Regions from separate parts of the Paenibacillus sp. MAHUQ-45 genome, predicted to be linked through region 3. Evidence: riboswitches for the same ligand, from Rfam matches in the RefSeq annotation. Region 3 holds a riboswitch; each other region holds the start of a gene.
The links. Region 3 has a riboswitch for thiamine pyrophosphate ahead of thiC (phosphomethylpyrimidine synthase ThiC). Riboswitches for the same ligand answer to the same signal wherever they lie in the genome.
Positions count from the first base shown of each region.

Region 1: another riboswitch for thiamine pyrophosphate. It lies ahead of AC3Y23_RS25205 (thiamine phosphate synthase); the one in region 3 lies ahead of thiC (phosphomethylpyrimidine synthase ThiC).
Region 2: another riboswitch for thiamine pyrophosphate. It lies ahead of AC3Y23_RS28945 (ABC transporter ATP-binding protein); the one in region 3 lies ahead of thiC (phosphomethylpyrimidine synthase ThiC).
Region 4: another riboswitch for thiamine pyrophosphate. It lies ahead of AC3Y23_RS21680 (ABC transporter substrate-binding protein); the one in region 3 lies ahead of thiC (phosphomethylpyrimidine synthase ThiC).

Region 1 is NZ_JBYUPV010000015.1:15,394-20,280, reverse strand. It holds gene AC3Y23_RS25210 (Rpn family recombination-promoting nuclease/putative transposase) at 297-1,157, opposite strand; TPP riboswitch at 1,320-1,421, shown strand; gene AC3Y23_RS25205 (thiamine phosphate synthase) at 1,550-2,194, shown strand; gene thiS (sulfur carrier protein ThiS) at 2,199-2,402, shown strand; gene AC3Y23_RS25195 (ThiF family adenylyltransferase) at 2,408-3,442, shown strand; gene AC3Y23_RS25190 (thiazole synthase) at 3,473-4,243, shown strand; gene thiH (2-iminoacetate synthase ThiH) at 4,254-4,887, shown strand, end outside.
Region 2 is NZ_JBYUPV010000026.1:5,464-10,350, forward strand. It holds gene thiM (hydroxyethylthiazole kinase) at 1-387, opposite strand, end outside; gene AC3Y23_RS28935 (ABC transporter substrate-binding protein) at 470-1,504, opposite strand; gene AC3Y23_RS28940 (ABC transporter permease) at 1,501-2,280, opposite strand; gene AC3Y23_RS28945 (ABC transporter ATP-binding protein) at 2,261-3,034, opposite strand; TPP riboswitch at 3,135-3,242, opposite strand; gene AC3Y23_RS28950 (hypothetical protein) at 3,390-3,878, shown strand; gene AC3Y23_RS28955 (hypothetical protein) at 3,925-4,308, shown strand.
Region 3 is NZ_JBYUPV010000012.1:195,021-199,907, forward strand. It holds gene AC3Y23_RS23195 (winged helix-turn-helix transcriptional regulator) at 1-31, shown strand, start outside; gene AC3Y23_RS23200 (hypothetical protein) at 290-871, shown strand; gene AC3Y23_RS23205 (aminoglycoside phosphotransferase family protein) at 889-1,818, shown strand; gene AC3Y23_RS23210 (HEAT repeat domain-containing protein) at 1,914-2,351, shown strand; TPP riboswitch at 2,506-2,612, shown strand; gene thiC (phosphomethylpyrimidine synthase ThiC) at 2,728-4,521, shown strand; gene AC3Y23_RS23220 (hypothetical protein) at 4,608-4,887, shown strand, end outside.
Region 4 is NZ_JBYUPV010000011.1:39,455-44,341, reverse strand. It holds gene AC3Y23_RS21690 (ABC transporter permease) at 1-62, opposite strand, end outside; gene AC3Y23_RS21685 (MTH1187 family thiamine-binding protein) at 59-352, opposite strand; gene AC3Y23_RS21680 (ABC transporter substrate-binding protein) at 403-1,470, opposite strand; TPP riboswitch at 1,687-1,798, opposite strand; gene AC3Y23_RS21675 (hypothetical protein) at 1,900-3,351, opposite strand; gene AC3Y23_RS21670 (MFS transporter) at 3,427-4,641, opposite strand; gene AC3Y23_RS21665 (pyridoxamine 5'-phosphate oxidase family protein) at 4,805-4,887, shown strand, end outside.

The DNA.
Region 1 (4,887 bases), on a different contig from region 3:
GGAAATCTGGGGACAACAGCGACCGGAAGTCCAAACATTCCACCGTAGTGACGATGAGCCTTACGTTCGGTTCTTAAGTTCGTCTTATATAGGTTTAAAAAAAGCATTGAATCTCACCCCTCCTAATAAATAGGCCCTAACGGGAATGAGACTCAATGCTTTTCTTCGTTTTTACCCGGGGATAAAAACAAGCACGGTATTTATTTGTAGCTATATAATAGCTAATTATTCTTAAATTCACAATAAAACTTGCTGTAGTTTTCCACGGAACAGAGTTGACTATTTCAATCCTCTAGCTACTTTTTCAGCGCAAGAATCTCTTGTTCCGACAATCCAGTTGCTTTGGAAATGGTAGCGATATCCATATTCAAGGACAGCATGTTCTTGGCAACCTCTTTGATCCCTTCTTTGATCCCCTCTTTAATTCCTTCCTCAACACCAGCTTTAAGTCCGGCTTGCTTCGCCCCTTCGATCATTGACGCTTCGTCATGCAGATATTTCTGACGGGCTTCATACAAACGGCGGGCCTCCGAATCCTGGCTTAAGTACTGCAGGGTGTCCATAGCCTTTTCCAGTCCTGGTTCATTCATCTTCAGCACCTCCCAATGGGTTGGGTCTACTCCTTTGAGGAACAGCAGCCAATTTTCTAGTCCGCTATTCGAAGGAATCATATCTTCAAGCTTCGGCAGCTCCAAAAAGTGCACCTCGATATCATCAATAAACTGTATTCCAGTGCGGTCTTCACGGAGATGAAATACACTGTGGTATTCGTCATTTGACAGGAAAGCATAGTTCAGAATGTTGATCGTCACACACTTCTTCAACTCCTGGTACTTTTCACCTTCCTTAAGCTGACTGGCATACCGTTTGCTCCAATAGAACAGCGTCCGCTTTTCAATATCATACTTGTTGAATAACTGCATCTCGATATCGATCAGCTTACCCTCAGTTGTCTTTGCATAAACATCGAATATGGACTGCTTGTCGAGCGGATCGTCCTTGTCGGTGTAAGGGTTCATCAGGATAATCTCGGTAAGCGGTGGTTCTCCAGCCTGAATAAATATACGGTTCAGAAAAGCCAACAACACATCCTTGTTATTCTCACTGCCAAAGATTCGTTTGAACACAAAATCGACTCTCGGATCGAGCAATTCCATATCGGTTAGCTCCATTCTTCTTATCGTTTATTATACCAAGATAGAACAACCTTCGCCCTCATTTCTATGAATTTTATCCGTCTACTCTTATTCAACATTTTCCCAATTTCCAATTGTATCTCCCTGAATAATCGTGTATAGTGACATTAACAATCTCATACGAACCGACACTAGGGGAGCCGCGTGGCTGAGACGAATGCAATATTCGGACCCTTTGAACCTGATCTGGTTAATACCAGCGTAGGGAAGTGCGCGTTAAGAGTCCGGGCTTGCCTTTTGTTATGGCTTGTTTTCCGTTGTCGTGCTTAGCCGTCTTCCGATCAGGAGGGCGGCTTTTTGTGTTGGATTTTATGGAGTGCAACACCATTACGTAACATGGAGCGATTCCTTTTATGAAAAAACGATTTCCCGCCGCTAACGGCCCTGAACTGCATCTGATCTCCCCGGAAGGAATATCGCTTGCAGATTGGCTGCGTCTTTCCCTAGCTGTTCTCCCCTATGTAGACTATTTCCACCTGCGGGATAGACAGCTTACAGCCAAAGCGCTTTTCGAAATCGTAACCCAAATGCACCAAGCAGGCATCCCTCTGGAAGCTATTGTTGTGAACGATCGATTGGATGTCGCTCTTGCCGCAGGGACCGGCGGTGTACAGCTTGCAGGACATAGCTTACGTGTAACTTCGGCGCGACCTTTAGCCCCAGGAATGCGCATCGGCTGCTCCATCCATTCGCCACAAGAAGCAGTCAGCGCGGCGGGTGAAGGAGCAGATTATTGCCTTTTTGGCCATGTCTATGAATCTGCCAGCAAGCCGGGTCTGCCCCCACGTGGTCTGGACATTCTCGAAGAAACCGCAGCTAGATGCCCGGTTCCGGTCATTGCCATCGGAGGAATTCAGCCGGACAATGCCGGAGCAGTCATCAGGCGCGGTGCAGAGGGGATTGCCATTCTATCTGGCATTAGCAGCGCAGCAGATCCAGTGGCACAAGCAGAAGCTTACCACACAGCCATTCAGACTGCATGGCTTGAGGGGAGGTGAAGATATGCAGGTTCAACTGAATGGAAAAGACACCCTACTAAGACAGCATTGTGTTACTGTTGCCGATATTTTGGCAGAGACACCCTGGAAAGGGCGGCGAGTTCTGGTGGAAGTAAACGGTGAAGTGGTGCCCAAGGACGCATATGGCGTCACCCGGCTGTCCGAAGGTGACCGGATAGAGTTTGTACATTTTGTGGGGGGAGGTTGAACGAATTGACTCTAACTACGGAAGAACAGGAGCGGTACAGCAGGCAGGTACGTTTTCACGGCATAGGCGCGGAAGGTCAAGCAAGACTAGCCGCCTCCAGTGTGCTCATTCTGGGTGCAGGCGCACTGGGGTCTGCTATTGCCGAGACGCTGGTCCGCGCCGGGGTAGGCAAAATAGTGATCGTCGACCGGGATTACGTGGAGTGGAGCAATCTCCAGCGCCAGAATTTGTACAGTGAAGCCGATGCAGAGCAAAGATTACCCAAAGCAATCGCAGCGGCACAGAGACTACAGAGCGTGAACTCTTATGTGACTGTGGAAGGAATTGTAGCCGATGCTGCCGCCGATGAGATTGTAGAGTATGCACGTGGGGTCGATTTGATTCTCGATGCCTCCGATAATTTTGAGGTCAGAATGATTATTAACGATATTTCGGCCAAGACAGGTATCCCTTGGATTTACGGAGCTTGCACAGGAAGCAGCGGTATATCTATGACGGTCGTCCCCGGAGAGAGCGCCTGCCTCCACTGCCTGATTGACGAGCTTCACGCCGAAGGGGATACTTGCGACTCGGTGGGTATTATTCAGCCGGCTGTACAGATGACTGCTGCTTACCAGACTGCCGAGGCGTTAAAATGGCTCTCCGGACAGAAGGAATCTCTACGCGGGACACTGGTTTCCTTTGACCTGTGGGAGAATCGGCATGTCTCGATCGTTACGGAACAGCTTAAACGTACCGACTGTCCCAGCTGCGGCGAAAAACCCCTCTATCCCTTCCTGTCTGCGACCAATCTGTCCAAGACCGCTGTATTATGCGGCAGAGAGACCGTGCAGATCCGCCCGGCCCGTTCAAGCCGCCTAAATCTGAAACTATGGGAAGAAATTCTCGCAGTGCATGGAGAGGTGAGACGAAATCCATACATGCTGTCGTTGGACTTAGCAAAACACCGGATTGCTCTGTTCCCGGATGGCCGGGTATTCATCCACGGAACCTCAGATACTGCTGAGGCCCGTACAGTATACCATCGATATTTTGGCTAAAAAATCGGATTATAGAGAGGGGTTCTCAGCATGAACGATATCTTCCAGATTGGCGGCAAAGCGCTGACCAGCCGCTTGTTCATCGGCACCGGCAAGTATAACCGCAATACCCTGATTCCCGAGGTGATTGCAGCATCAGGTGCAGAAGTCATTACTGTTGCGTTAAGGAGAGTCAATCCTGAGTGGGGGGAGGAAAATATTTTGCAGCATATCCCTGACAGTATGACGCTACTACCCAACACCTCCGGTGCCCGAAACGCAGAAGAAGCCATCCGTATCGCCCGGCTCGCCAAGGCGGCTGATATGGGCAATTGGATCAAACTTGAGGTTATTAAAGACCAACGCTATTTGCTGCCTGACAATATGGAGACGATTCGCGCAACGGAAGTGCTGGCTGCAGAAGGCTTTATCGTGCTCCCTTACATGACCCCCGACCTGGGCGCTGCTCTGCGGCTGCGGGATGCCGGGGCGGCAGCGGTTATGCCGCTTGGATCACCCATCGGCAGCAACCGGGGACTGCGGACCAAAGAGCTGGTCAGCATCATGATTGAGGAAGTAGATCTGCCTGTCATCGTGGATGCAGGGATCGGCCGCCCTTCGGAAGCAGCGGAAGCCATGGAAATGGGCGCCGCCGCTGTACTGCTGAATACAGCCATCGCCACGGCACGTGATCCGCTAGGTATGGCGGCTGCCTTCCGGAATGCGGTAACAGCAGGAAGGCTTGCTTATTTGTCAGGGCTGGGCCCGGTACAACAAGAAGCCGCCGCTTCTTCGCCCTTGACGGGATTTCTGAGCCAATAGGAGGATAAATATGAGCTTCTATGATAGATTACTGGAATTGGAACGCTTCCCGTTTCGAGAGCGGTTGTCGGAATATACAGACCTGAATATCCAGCGCATTTTGACTAAACAAAAAATCACTGAAGAAGACCTGCTTGCCCTGCTCTCCCCTGCCGCCAGCAGACATCTGGAGGCTATCGCTCAGAAAGCGCAGCAAGTCACCCGCAGTCAATTCGGTCATGTGATGCAGCTCTTTACGCCGATCTATGTATCAGATTACTGTGTGAATCATTGCGAATATTGCAGCTTTAGCTACGTCTATGATTTTCCGCGCAAGAAACTAGACATGGCTGAAGTCGAAAAAGAAGCTAGGGCGATTGCTGAGACAGGCATCCAGCATATCCTGCTGTTGACCGGCGAATCTCCTAAGGACTCCCCTGTCAGTTATATGAAGGAATGCGTTCAGGTGCTGCGGAAGCACTTCTCTTCCATCGGTATCGAAGTCAACCCATTGTCCGTTCAGGAGTACCGTGAGCTTGGAGAGGCCGGCGTAGACAGCTTGACGCTATTTCAGGAAGTCTATCATCAGGAGACATACAGAAAGCTACATATTAAGGGCCCTAAACGAAATTTCCGGGCTCGTCTGGATGCTCCTGAACGAGGCT
Region 2 (4,887 bases), on a different contig from region 3:
CCATTGCTCCCCGGCGACATTGGCTACCTCGGCGACATTGCCACGCAGCGCTGTTAGGGAGATTGAATCGACCAGCTTTTGGACGATGTCCGTCCGATATGCGGTTGCCCCGGCACCTACCGGATCAAGCACCACGGGCGTACCATGGGCATTGGCGGATTGTCCAGCCAGAATCATAGACGGGATGACCTGTTCGTTCAGCGTGCCGATATTCAGTACGACAGAAGCGGCCATTTGAGCTACATCGGCAACTTCTTCATAGGAGTCCGCCATGAACGGGGAAGCACCGAGGGCCAACAGCCCGTTGGCCGAAAAATTGGCCACAACAATATTGGTGATATTGTGAATCAGCGGATTTTGCTCCCTTACCTTGGACAAATAAGTCATAGGATTGCCTCCCGAGAAAATTAGATTTGTAACGCGCTATTATAGAACCCGCCCATTGGCATCTTGCCTTACAGATTGCGATCTACAAATTGATAAAAGCCTCTTCCGGCGCTACTTCAGCGGATAGCAGGCCATTTTCCTTCAGCCATTGTTGCACCTTGTTCCAGGAATCCGGGTCCTGATAGCCAAACGGCTCGTTCCCCGGATCCATCAGCGGCAGCAGAATCTCCAGACTTTTCTTCTCGATGTCTTTGTCAAGCGGAGAAGTCTGATCTTCATGCTTGAACAGAAGAGACAGCGCTTTTTCTGGATGCTCCTTGACGAACTTTTGACCTTTGGCGGCGGCGGTCAGAAATTTTTTGAAATAAGCCTGAGAGTTCTGCATTCCTTCTTGGCTGGCTACCAGCACAAGCTCATAATAATCTGGCACCCCGTAATCCGTCGGATTTAGGGAGGTTACCGGATGTCCTTCTTTTTCCAGGATCAGCTGCTCATGATTGATAAAACCGCCGATGATGGCATCCGTTTGCCCTGTGGAGAGGGCCGGAATGAGATTGAAGCCAACATCTACGAGCTGTAAGGATTCTGGATCACCTCCGCTGCTGCGGACCATCGTTTTCACCATGGCTTCATAGAGCGGGATGGAGGAATAGCCTACGGTCTTCCCGGTCAGGTCAGCAGGTGTCTTCACAGAAGAGTTGGCCGGAACCATCAGATGGTTCAAGGGATGTCTGACAATTGCGGCGATGGAGAGGACAGGAATCTGCTCACCCCGTGCCATCAGCACCTGTGGCTGATAACTCAATGCGAGATCGATTTTGTTAGCAGCTACGAGCTTCAACGCATCATTGCTGTCTGCCGGCATTTGAATCTCTACGTCTAGCCCTTCCTCGGCAAAATACCCGTTCTCCTGAGCAGCGTAAAGGAAGGAATGGACAGCATTCGGGTACCAATCCAGCATCAGTGTGAGTTTATGCGGCTTACTTGCTGCTGCCCCGGTTTCGCTTCCAGAGCTTTTAGACTTTACCTTTTCGCCGCAACCGCTCACAAGCAACACTGTCATTGCAAGCAACAGAAGCGGAACAATCTTTTTGAACCTGTGATGTCTAGTAATCATTTGTTGTGAAATCCTCTTTTCTTAAAAATAATCTTCTCAATCATAGCGATAACGAGAAACAAGCCAACGCCCATCGCGGATAGCAAGACCACTGCGGCAAACATTTCTTTGCTCTGCAAGTTCCCTGCCATTCTGCGGCTAAAATAACCGAGCCCTTTGCTGCCACCGAGCCATTCGCCAATCGTTGCCCCAATCACACAGTAGACCATCGACAGCTTGAGGCCGGAAAAGAAAGAGGGCAGCGCCAGCGGAATTCGTGTCTTGAGCAGAATTTGGCGTGTGCTGGCACCCATGGTGCGGAGCAGGTCCTCGTAGGCAGGAATCTTCTGCTGCAGCCCATCATAAGTACCAACTACCACTGGGAAAAAGGCGGTCAGGAACACCACGGCGACCTTGCTCCACAGCGTGTATCCGAACCACATAATGAAGACAGGAGACAGCGCGATCAGCGGAATGGTCTGGCTGATGATAACAAAGGGATACAGTGCCTTTTCCAGCGGACGCCACATATGCATGCCAAGTCCCAGTAAAGTACCGCAGGTGACGGACAAAGCATAGCCAAGCAGTACCTCTTGTAAGGTGGCGGGCAAATGTAGCCCGAATAGTAATTTCCTGTTTTCAACCAGAGCGGTCCCTATGGATAGAGGACCCGGGAGAATGAAGGGGGGCAGGACATCTATCCGCGCCAGCGTCTCCCACAAACCGAGAATAAATAGCAGCAGAAGTAAGAACGGTCCATAATTCCGCCAGCTTGTTCTAAACAGCAGTTTTGTCATACAGTCTGCGCTCCAGTTCAGCCCGCAGCTCTATAAACCGCGGCTCATAATTCATTCGGCAATGCCGGGGCCTCGGCAGATCCACGAGTATTTCCTCTACTTGTCCTTCTGCCCGTCCAGGCAAGAGGTAGATGCGGTCACTGAGCAGCAAAGCTTCTTCCAGATCATGCGTAATGAAGAGAATCGTCTTGTCCAGCTCATCCAAAATCTCCAGTAACCAGCTATGCATTTCTCGTTTGGTCATATGATCGAGTGCCCCAAAGGGCTCGTCTAGCAGCAGTAGGTCGCCCCCCGTAATAAGCGTTCGCAGAAAAGCTACCCGCTGCCGCATTCCGCCTGACAATTCATGGGGGAATGAATTTTCAATGCCAGCCAGACCTAAGCGCTCCAGCAGTTCAATAACCTGACTAGTAACCTGGGCTTTGCTACGGCTGCGCTTGATCTCCCAGGGAAGCAGACAATTCTCCAGTACCGTCCTCCAGGGCAGCAGCAGATCTTGCTGGGGCATGTAAGCGACCTGGCCTAACCGCTTGGCGGTAGCCGAAACTCCGTGAAGATGTAGCTCTCCGCTGCTCGGCTCCAGCAATCCGGCGATAATTTTGAAAAGCGTGCTTTTACCACATCCACTGGTCCCGACAACGGAAACGAATTCACCTTGGTGAACCGTAAGGGAGATGTCTGTCAGTACCGGTGCCAATGCAGATTTGGCGTAGGCGTAGGATAAATTGTGCACAGAGATGATTTCCGTAATCACCGTAACCTCCTTAGCACGATAAAAAAAGACCCCTTTATCTCCCGGCGGAAATAAAGGGGTCTAAAATTTAAGTTTGCAAAAAGAAGAGCCATGCAATACCCGAATTTCAGTTCCACTTCCCTCCGCTGGTATGATCCAGATCAGGTTCCAAGGGTCCGAAGCTTACCGCTTTCGTCTCAGCCAAATACAGGCTCCCCTAGTGAAAAAAGGTTTTATCGCTATCAAGTTTCATAATTCGGATATAAATATACCATATTTTATAGTATTGTAAATAGCAGGGGCTGTTTTTGTTAAAATCAGTGTGCCTAAAAATTAAGAACCAGTGTATTCAATCCATTCAACTAAGGTGATCTCATTGGAATTAGACAAAGCAATCTGTAGCAGTATCGGGAATTATGAAAATGCGCTAACCAAAGGGAAGAAATATGAAATACTAGCTGAAAAAGAAGAAAAAATTAGGATCGTCGGAGACCACGGAAGAAGCGTTTGGATTGATAAGTACTACTTTAATTTTACTGACGAAGAAGTGCATATATTGACTGATTGGAAATTCGATGATGACCTTGAAACAATGGAATTCATTGAAATTACATTAACATTTAATGATCGAGTAAAACGTTGGTGCATCATTACAACACCGGATAAATTAAAGCAGCATTTTGCTAGACAAGCAGCACTAGAATTACCAGGAATTCATATAGGACACTTGATAATAGTGCAAACGATAGATGTTGATACTGTTAATGCTTTTTTGCGAGAAATGGATGACCAAGGGGAATTACTTAATGCGTCATTACCACTAGATGAAGTATCAGAAGACGAAGATGTCTCCGGGCTATCCTAAAATACTAGTAGCATGACAAGAACGCTAAAATAAAAGGAGTGACAAGATGAAAGAAAGGACTGCGAAAACAAAATTACAAATAGTTATGTTTATGTCGTTAATGTTTATTATCATTTCATTGATGCAGTTATTCGCAAGTATCTTATTAGAGAGACCAACTTGGGTGTTGATTGTACAATTCTTTCCGATCCCAATATTTGTTGTTATAGCAATTGTGATAATTTTAGACTTAGCGAAGCAAGGTTTTATGATATTTCAAGGTCAATTGGTCAATAGAAGAGGTAATATAGTTATTGTAAAAACATCTGATGGAAGAGAAATGAAGTTCAAAATAACTACTGATCAAATGAAAGAAATACAAAACGATAAGGATATTGAAATACGGTACTATAAGAGAACAAAAGCAGTGATAAATATAACAAATGTCTAGCGTGAATAAGAGGTTTTAGACCTCCAGAGGGAGTAATAAAGTGCAAATAGTATCTGAAGAGGGGAATTGGAACGATTAATAATTAACGACAAATAATAGGTGGAGAAAATATTACAAGAGATGACTTCTTAGGTGAAACAGGGTGGTACAAGCTGATTTTATAAGATAGTACCTGGCAGCGTCGCGGCCGGAACTGAGAATTTAATACAATTGTTCGAAGGAAAATAGAAAGTTATCCATAGTTTACTTAGCACATAGAAACCTCCAGGTTCGCGTACATGCGCGGATCCGGAGGTTTTTTCATCGTTAGCGCTTCTGATTCAGCAGCTGCGGCTTTAAGGGACTTCAGAAAGGTAAGGAAGATTGCCTACATAGAACGCATTAAAAAAACTGCACACCCTGAACTTATTGCCGAAGTGAAATTAACGACATTTTTGTACCCTAAATCTTCTGTAGTTAAGGGGTCGACGGTAATTAAGGACAATATTGTATGTTAATTCTACCGCAATAGTCCATTTAGCGTAATTTTTTTCAAAAAATGCAATTAGAATAAATAGTGGACACCCGTTAACGGACAGA
Region 3 (4,887 bases):
ACGAATTAAACCAACGGAACGGATCTGTTAATGATAGATAGAAGAATAGGCAGGAGGGCTCTGGAGTCGGGAGAATGACTTTCGGAGCCTTTTTGCAGCTAACATATAGAAGTGACTGATGATTGAGACAATTATAGATAGCATAGGAGTCAGTGAAGAAGGGGTTGCTATCAGAAGAATCAAGAATAAATGTATTATCAGGCATTCATAGAGCTGAGCCGGTACCATTGGCATACAAATGCCGAGGCATCCGGTCAGGTATTCAGAAGATCATTAGGAGGTTTTATTAATGACTCAATTTCATTACATCGGCTCACCGGTGGAGCTGCCGCTCGGCGAGAGGGGAAGCGTACGGTCTTCCAAAACGCGCAGCGAAATGTTAGCCTCCCCGGAATACCAAGCGAAGCGCGAGGAGCTTAAGCAACAGGGCATGGTTCCACTGGAGGATATTATTGACCTGTCCCATATTCGGGATGAGGACTGTCTCGTATATGATACGGAAGAAGATGCCGGGGGTATTTACATTGAAGCGCTGGGCTACTGGAATGAGGAAATCCGCAAGCATTTTCATAGTACTTATGTATACAAAATCTCTCCGAATTGGGGTAGTTTCACGGTAAAACCAGCAGATCAGGAGACTCGTCCTGATTCGGAGAACGCCTCACTCAAATGCTGCCGGGAATTGTTCAAGCTGATGCAGGATTTCGGCGTGTCTGGTTCAGTATTCGAGCTGTACAGCTGCTGGGCGGACGAGGAGGGTGAGCCGCGCAACAAGAAGCATGACCGCGTAATTGATCTCTCCACATTTAGCTTGGAGCAGGGATTTGACTTGCAAGAGAAAGGGTATATTGTGGTGAAGCTTCCTACGTAGATACAGGAGGGATGCAGGTGGAGCGGTTATTGGGTATTCCCGGCGCGAGCGCCTGGACGAAGATAGAGCCTGTCCTCAAGGGCTGGTCTAATGATAAAAAGTATTATATCGAGGACACCGGCGGCCGCAAGCTTCTGCTGCGGGTATCGGACGGGAAGAATCATGCACAGAAGCAAGCAGAGTATGAAATGATTCAGCGGGTCAATAAGCTCGACTTTCCAATGTCACGGGCGGTGGATTTCGGCGCGTGGGGTGAAGGTGCGGAGCGCAGTACATATATGCTTTTGACTTGGGTGGAGGGCCAGCCGCTGGAGGACTGTCTGCTCTCTGTGGCAGAAGAAGAACAGTATGCACTTGGGGTTGAAGCCGGGAGGATACTCAAGCAGATTCATACGATTTCGAACAACTGTGATCTTGCAGATTGGGAAAGTCGGATGCAGGCCAAGATATTACAGCGGGTACAGGAGTATGAGCAAGGCTGTCCCTTCAGGGTTGAAGGTGATAAGATGGCGATTGCTTTTGTGAGGGAGAATATCGGGGCGATTTCGCAAGTGAAAAAAGTATATCAGCACGGCGATTTCCACATCGGTAATCATATTTACACAAGTGAGGGCCGGATTGGTATCATCGATTTCAATCGTTGGGATAACGGGGATTATGCTGAAGAATTTTACAAGCTGCAAGCATTTGACCGAGAGCATAGCGTTGCTTTTACACGTGGAAAATTGGATGGTTACTTCGATGGGCCTCCTCCTCAGGATTTCTGGGTCAGACTCGCAGTGTATGTGGCCTATACTTCTATATTTTCGATCCAGTGGGCGATTCCATTCGGAAGTGCTGATATTGAGGGGATGCAGGCGCGCTGCCGGATGGCGTTCACGGACTATGATCACTTTCAAAGGCTGATCCCGCATTGGTATGCGGAAGGAAGAGCCGGGGAGCTGTAAGACGGGATTATTATTTGTTTGTCCAAAAGATTGATATTGGGGATAGCGGTACGGTAGAATTGGTACAGATTGATTATAGAAGGGAATTGTGACTTTTGAACAACGAAGAAGTGCAGCAAGAGCTGCCGGAAAATTATGAGCAGTTAAAAAAGGAAGCGGGTCGTTCCGCGGATTGGAAAGCCCGTTTGGCGGCAGTAGAAGAGCTTGGCCGTACACCGCATAAGCAGGTTATTGATATTTTGAAGCGTCTGGTGGAGAACGATCCTGTATATACCGTACAAGAGGCGGCTTACCGTGCATTAGTGGCTTTTGGCGAAGAGGTGCAAGAGCCGTCCAAAAACAAACCTGAACTATTTAAGGGTTTGTCCAAGATTCTACTGAGAATCAAGAAGAGTCTGCCGAAAGACCACTCATATGAGGACTTCAAAGAGAAGTTCAAGAAGATGAGAATCGACATCTACGACGCTTACGAAGGTGAAAAAGGCGCCGAATTTGATCAATGGCTGGAGAGCAAATGGCAATCGGCTAAATAGTTCTACACAGGAATGAGCCCTCTCTGATCAGAGAGGGTTTTTCGGCGTTACCCTCTGCTTGTTGTCTGTTCTTAACACAACACATCCAACCCTAAAGCTGCAGAGGGTGTTGACGAATTCCAATTATACCGTTAACTTATAACTAATTAGATAAGATAACCACTAGGGGAGCCTGAATAGGCTGAGACGGGAAAATTGCATTCCTGGACCCTTGAACCTGATCTGGATCATACCAGCGTAGGAAAGTGGAGACGGAACTTTTTTCTGTATAGCCAGGTCTATTTTTCTGGTTGTTCATGGATAAAGCCGCTCCATGTGGAGCGGCTTTTTTGGCGCTTGTCTTATTTATATCCCATAGTACAGGAGGATGCATAAGATGGCACATGAACACGAGCAGGACAAGAAACGAGAGTATGATAAGGTGGACCTTTCAGCTTTTCCGGGTAGTCGCAAAGTGTATGTGGAAGGGCAACATCCCGATATCCGGGTACCTATGCGGGAGATTAAGCTCAGACGGACCGAAGGGGTTGCTGGCGAAGAGGAGAACGTCCCTGTGCGTGTCTATGATACTAGCGGACCCTATACAGACAGTGACATTGAGAATGACATTCGCCAGGGGCTGCCGCCTCACCGTAAGTCCTGGATTGAGCAGCGTGGGGATGCCGAATGGTATCAGGGACGGACGCTTAAACCAGAAGATAACGGACATGCGATGGGAAAATCGGCCGTGGAGGCGTTCCCAGGATTGCAGCGACGTCCGCTTCGAGCAAAAGCTGGCCGGAATGTTACGCAGCTGCACTACGCGCGAAAAGGTATCATCACTTCCGAGATGGAGTTTATATCCATCCGAGAAAATGTAAGTCCTGAATTCGTTAGGGATGAGGTAGCGAGTGGACGCGCCATTATTCCAGCTAATATTAATCACCCTGAGAGTGAGTCGATGATTATTGGGCGCAACTTCCTTGTGAAGATCAACGCGAATATCGGAAACTCTGCTGTATCCTCTTCCATTGAGGAAGAAGTGGAGAAGATGAGGTGGGCCACCCGCTGGGGTGCTGACAACATTATGGATCTCTCTACGGGCAAAAATATTCATCATACCCGGGAATGGATTATCCGCAATTCTCCCGTGCCGATCGGTACTGTGCCGATCTATCAGGCTCTCGAAAAGGTGAATGGAAAAGCAGAGGATCTGACATGGGAAGTTTACCGTGATACGCTGATTGAGCAGGCGGAACAGGGAGTGGATTATTTTACAATTCATGCTGGGGTGCTGCTTCGTTACATCCCCCTGACAGCCGGACGAATGACGGGCATTGTCTCCCGTGGTGGGTCGATTATGGCGGCCTGGTGTCTGGCTCATCATCAGGAGAACTTCCTCTACACGCATTTCGAGGATATCTGTGAGATTATGAAAGCCTATGATGTCGCCTTCTCTCTGGGAGACGGGCTGCGGCCGGGATCTATCGCTGATGCCAATGACGAGGCCCAGTTCGCGGAGCTGGAGACGCTGGGTGAACTGACGACACTAGCTTGGAAGCATGATGTTCAGGTCATGGTAGAGGGGCCGGGCCATGTGCCGATGCATCTAATCAAGGAGAATATGGACAAGCAGCTTGAGCATTGTCATGGAGCGCCATTTTATACGCTGGGACCCTTAACCACGGACATTGCGCCGGGCTATGACCATATTACTTCCGCTATCGGGGCAGCCATGATCGGCTGGTTCGGGACGGCGATGTTATGCTACGTTACGCCCAAGGAGCATTTGGGACTGCCGAACAAGAACGACGTGCGTGAAGGTGTGATTGCCTACAAAATTGCTGCCCACGCCGCAGATTTGGCCAAAGGCCATCCGGGTGCCCAAGAGCGGGATAACGCGTTGTCCAAAGCACGCTTTGAATTCCGCTGGCGGGATCAATTCCATCTGTCGCTCGATCCTGAGCGGGCACTGGAGTACCATGATGAGACGCTGCCAGCAGAAGGTGCCAAGACAGCCCATTTCTGCTCCATGTGCGGCCCGAAGTTCTGCAGTATGCGTATTTCTCACGATATTCGCAACTCTGGAAGAGTGCAGGATGAACCCATACAGGAGCAGGAGGCCATCGTTGCTGGGATGCGCGAGAAATCTGCTGAGTTCAGAGGGGGCGGCAGCCAGATATATCAATAGAGGTAACGTCAGGAGTTGCATCGGCAAGCGCATTGGGGATAATAGAGAGTAGATAATACTACCTTACAGATGCAAAGGATGAAGACATGTCAGTTCAAAATTTAACGCAATTGTTTCAAGATTACCTTCAACTGTCGGACAGTCTGCGGCCTGGATACTCTGCCAGCCTGGGAACAGGACATGGGGGAAAAGACGACCAAATGGCGGCAATCGTGCCGGAAATCCCAGAGCTGCTAGCGGCTATATACAATACGGTGTCAGGCACAAACCGTGAGGAGGAAGAACCAAATCTGATTGAGTTTGTGCCGGGGTATCGCCTGATTCATCGGGATGAATATGAGCAGGAGATGCAAGTACTGGCGGGGA
Region 4 (4,887 bases), on a different contig from region 3:
ACTGTCAAAAAGAAGATGACCGCCACAAAGGGCGGCCATATCTGCTTCCAGGACGATCTCACGGCCGGTATTTCTCCGTCAGTTTGTCCATGCTGATTCCGTTCGGATTGTGGGCGATTTTGATCTGGGAGATAACGCTCGGGCTGCCGGCTTGGACTAGTGCTTCATGCATCTCGCGCACGACTTCTAGCAGGTCATTTAGTTCGCCTTCCATCGTCGTTTCGAGCGGGTTCACTTGATGCTTCACACCAGACTTCTGAATAACCTCGATAGCTTTATCCACATAAGGGATGGAATCCTCATTGTTAGGAGTTTTAGGAATAACCTGAATGCTGAGTAGTGTGTTAGCCAATATAATCAATCCTTTCTTAATCTATTATGGTTGAATATGAATACACTTATTTACTGTGCTGCCGGGAGATAATCATTCGTAAACGCTTTGCTGGTATCTACTGGTTTCTCGAGCAGCTTAAGGCCATACATCCAGTCGGCATAGTTTTTCCAGACCTCGGCCTTTTGTTCACCCCAGCGCGGCGCATCATCCTGATATTTTGGACTGAGCCATTTCTGACTGGCCATCACAAGTTTCGGATCGAGGTCAGGGACGGCTTTGATCAGAATATTCGCGGCATCCTCTGGATGATCGATGGCGTATTTGTAGCCTTTGGAGGTCGCTTTAACGAAGGCTTTGACGATCTCGGGATGCTCGGTGATCTCTTTCTCGCTGGTGGTCAGCACAGGTGTGTAATAATCGAGCTGTGGCGCGTAATCCTTTACATAGAGCATGTCGATTGGTTCCCCGCGCAGTTCAGCTTGAATACCGGTCCAGGCATAGAAAATCCAGGCGAAATCAATATCCCGCTTCACAGCTGTAAAAAAGTCGGCTTCGCCCATATTGATGATCTTTACCTTTTTCACATCGGCGCCTTCCGGGTCCATGATAGCTTTGAGTGCTGCTTCTTCCACCGGGGAACCCCAGCCTCCATATGTTTTTCCTTCAAAATCCTTCGGAGAGGTAATGCCCTTGCTCTTCGGAGCCGCAAAACCAGACGTATTATGCTGAATGATGGCGGCAAGCGAGACCAGCGGTACGCCCTGTAGGCGGGCCAAAGTCAGGCCTTCCTGATACCCGATACCAAAAGCGGCTTCACCGGAAGTGACCATCGTGTCTGCACCGGCTGCGCCAGGCTGCACAATTTCAACATCCAGTCCCTCTTCCTTGTAGTACCCAAGATCTCTTGCGACATATAACCCCGTATGGTTCGTGTTCGGTGTCCAGTCGAGCGCGATCTTGATTTTGGTCAGTTCTTGCGGCGTGCCTGACTCCCCGGCGGTCTGAGTGGCGCCAGTGTTTGTCTTGTCTGCTTCCTTGTTGCTTCCGGCAGAGTTGCCGTTATTGCTACCGCATCCGGCAACCGCGATAACGAGCAAACAGGTCAGGCTCAGCATAAGCAGTTTCTTGACTCCCATTTTTTCTATCTCTCCTTTGATGGTACCGGTCCTCAGCAGTATGACTGCGTCAATTCCGGCGAATTTCCCGTCTTCACATCGTCACCCGCTACCTAAAATGCAGGCAGCGCGATTCAATTCCCCATGAAATGCATTAATCGGAAATATACCATAAAAAAAGCGTCCCGAAGATGAACGGGACGCGGCTTTGCGCAAGGATGGCATTGGCCCTAAAGCGGCCATGCTCAATTACGGTTCCTACGCTGGCATTATCCAGATCAGGTATAAGGGTCAGTATCTTGAGGGATACACTCTCAGCCGGCCAATTCCAGCCCCCCTGGTGCTATGAAGTTAACGGGTGATGCTACTTGCTTACGGTGTAATTATAGACGCCCATCTTTTCGTTGTCCAGCAGCTTTGTTGTTCATTTGGCAGCTTAAGGCGCTTCGACTACCCCTGATATTTAATTTTTTTCCGGCGGCGGGCCGTGATGCTGTTCCAGATCTCCCGTACAGTCAGGACAATGCTGATCACAATACCGCTGAAGGTTAATGCTAGCGCGAAATACTGGAAGAGGGAATATTCCATCATTTTGCCCCATTGAATACTGCCCTCCAGATCGTCAATCACCTGATTCATTCCGTATATCCCGCTTACCACAGTGAAGACGGTCAGAATCATCAGCAGCATATCTCGCCGTTTCGACTGGAACTGCACCTGATACTGAAACAGATCATTCAGTGTCTGCTTCACCTCGTCGAACAGCGCATCGTTGCCATAAACTTTGCGGAGCTGGATGAAAATCTCCCGACCCTGCGACCCCGAGATCAGCTCCAGAAAATAGAATTTGGCTGAGAACTTATTGATGTAGAAGATCAGATCCTCAATATCATCATTATCCCGATTGATGCGCAGCCGGGAGTGCATATTGGCAAGTTTCAGCAGGACGATCTTGTGGAACATATTAAGTAGCAGGCCATAATAATATTCCCCGTACATTTGATTGGCAAGCGGTACGGCGAGTGAGCGTTCAGCCCGGCTGATGCAGCAGAAGGTCTGTTCATTGGTTATATAATACGTTTGGGGACCCCAACGGTTATAAGTATGCTCTTGACAGTATTGTTCGATGTATCCAGGATCGCTGGCACTGATGTAGGGGCGATTGGCCGCATCCAGCCCATCAAGCTGGGAGGCGCGAAAGCGTATGTTCAAAGGGATATCATCGGTATCTCCATCCGGTTCCAGACCATAAAAGGCTTGTACCAGCATACGTTCATCTACAAAAAAAGGCAGCGTCTCAAAATAAGCCCCGTTCAGCTCGGATTGGTCTAAGAACGGCTTCAGCCCATCCGCCAGACCATTAAAGATAAAATCCTCGACTTGACGGAAGGACCGTTCTCCGCTGTGAATAACCATCAGTTCATCCTGTACACTGACGTTCTCAAGGGTACGGAAACGGTCGGCAAATTCCAAGGCGATGCTAAAGGGGAGCTTTTCTTCCTCAATCTGCACCCGCAGGGTTACAAAACCGGTCTGAAACGGGCAAATGAACAGATCTGTGGAGAGTACCCGGAAGGCTACGTTCAGTTGTGACATTTCCATTCGGCAGGTCAAATTATTCACGCGTGAAAAGCGTCGGAAAGAATCCTTATCATCATCCTGTGGGAACAGAACATGGGCTGCGAAAGGCAGATAGGTGCGCTCCATCTTTTCGTGGGAGACACGGTATCCATTGCCATAATAAGCGTCTTCCAGTTCTTTTTTATCGAGAGAAAAAGAAGTATATCCGCTCTTCTCCAGTTCGGAAATCAGTCGTGCAGACGCCCCTTGCTTGATGGAGAAGGGGAAAATAAACTGGAGCAGTGCGGTATGTAGTAGGGGTTCGGCAGATAGCATATCCATCATGAGTACCACCTTATGTACAGGATATCAACACAATCTACATTACCCCAAAAAGCAAATTATGATTACCCGGCCTTAATGGCCGGGTGTTGTCTGTGCGGAATCCTGTCCGGGACGTATTCTCCAGGCAGCAAGGCTGAGCAGGAAGAGAACACTAGCCAATGCTGCAAGCAGTCCGGCCGTTTGCGTCACTTGTAGGTGATCCATCGACCAGCCGGTAAGTAGTGGCAGAAGTGCTCCGCCAATCCCGCCGGAGGCGATCATAATACTTGGTGTGGATTCCTCGGTACCCGGCATTAATTTGCTGGAGAAGACCAAGGCGATGGAGAAAAGACCGGACATGAACAAGCCCAGCAGAATGATAATGGCAAAGGCAACAAGACGATGTTCCGTGAATGGAAACAGGGCCAGCAGCAACACGGTCATCAGGCAGCTGCCCAGAACATAGACACGGTAAGATATTTTCTCGGCGAGTACCCCAGCGAACAATCGTCCTATCGACATCGCTAGCCAGAAGCAGGTAACGGTCAGGGCTGCCCCCGATTCAGACATGCCCAGCTTGGCAATGAAGATGGCGGGCATGAAATTTACCAGGCTCATTTCCGTACCCACATAGGTAAAGAAGAAAACAATGAATATTCCGAGTATGAACCATTGCTTTCCCTTGTAGGGAAAGCGCGGCGTATGATTGTCTGAAGCCTCGTTCGTCACCGAACGGCGCGGAGCACGGTCATCCAGTAAGGATTGCAGCTTGCCGAATCGGCCCTTGCTCCAGAAGATTAGGGAGATCAGGGAGAAGGCAGCTACAATCAGGAAGCTTAGTTTCCACCAGCCGGCGACGATAAGTCCGCTGGAGATTAAGGGCATAAGCAATGCGCCGACACCGAATAGAACTTCAAGCCGACTCATGGCAACAGCGGTACCTTCTGTGACTGCAGCAATAATGACCGTGCCAATGACGGCTTCAACCATGCCAAAGCCAAAGCCTGCGACAACAGCAATGAAATACATCCAGCCCCATGGCGGCAGGAAGGTGTAGGCGATCTCGGCTACTAGCAACAGTCCAGTGGCAATGAGAATACCACCGCGCTTGCCAAAGCGGCGATTCAGGAAGGGAGAAGCCAGCACACCGACCAGGAAGCCGGCAAATTGGGCGAAGATCAGTTGTCCACCAGCACTGTAGCTCTGGTCATAATGCTCCAAGAGAACGGGAAGAATAGAGCCCAGTACCACATGGGCCAAGCCGATTACAAAGTAGGAGAGACAGCCAAGCCAAATCAATTTTTTCACGTTGAAATACTCCTTAACAAGTTAAATTTATGGACCTTGTCGGATTCAATGTGCTCAGGACGGGTACACTATCTTAAGTACAATGATTATCATAAGTCTAATTGGGAAATGTGGATATATAAACTTATATTTACACTTGCCAAGGAAGGAGATGTCTTGAGTAATGAATTCCCACGACCTGGAACAGAGCATCATCAAGGCACTGGATGACAACAAGTTTGGCTCTTTCGGAACCGTGGAAGACGG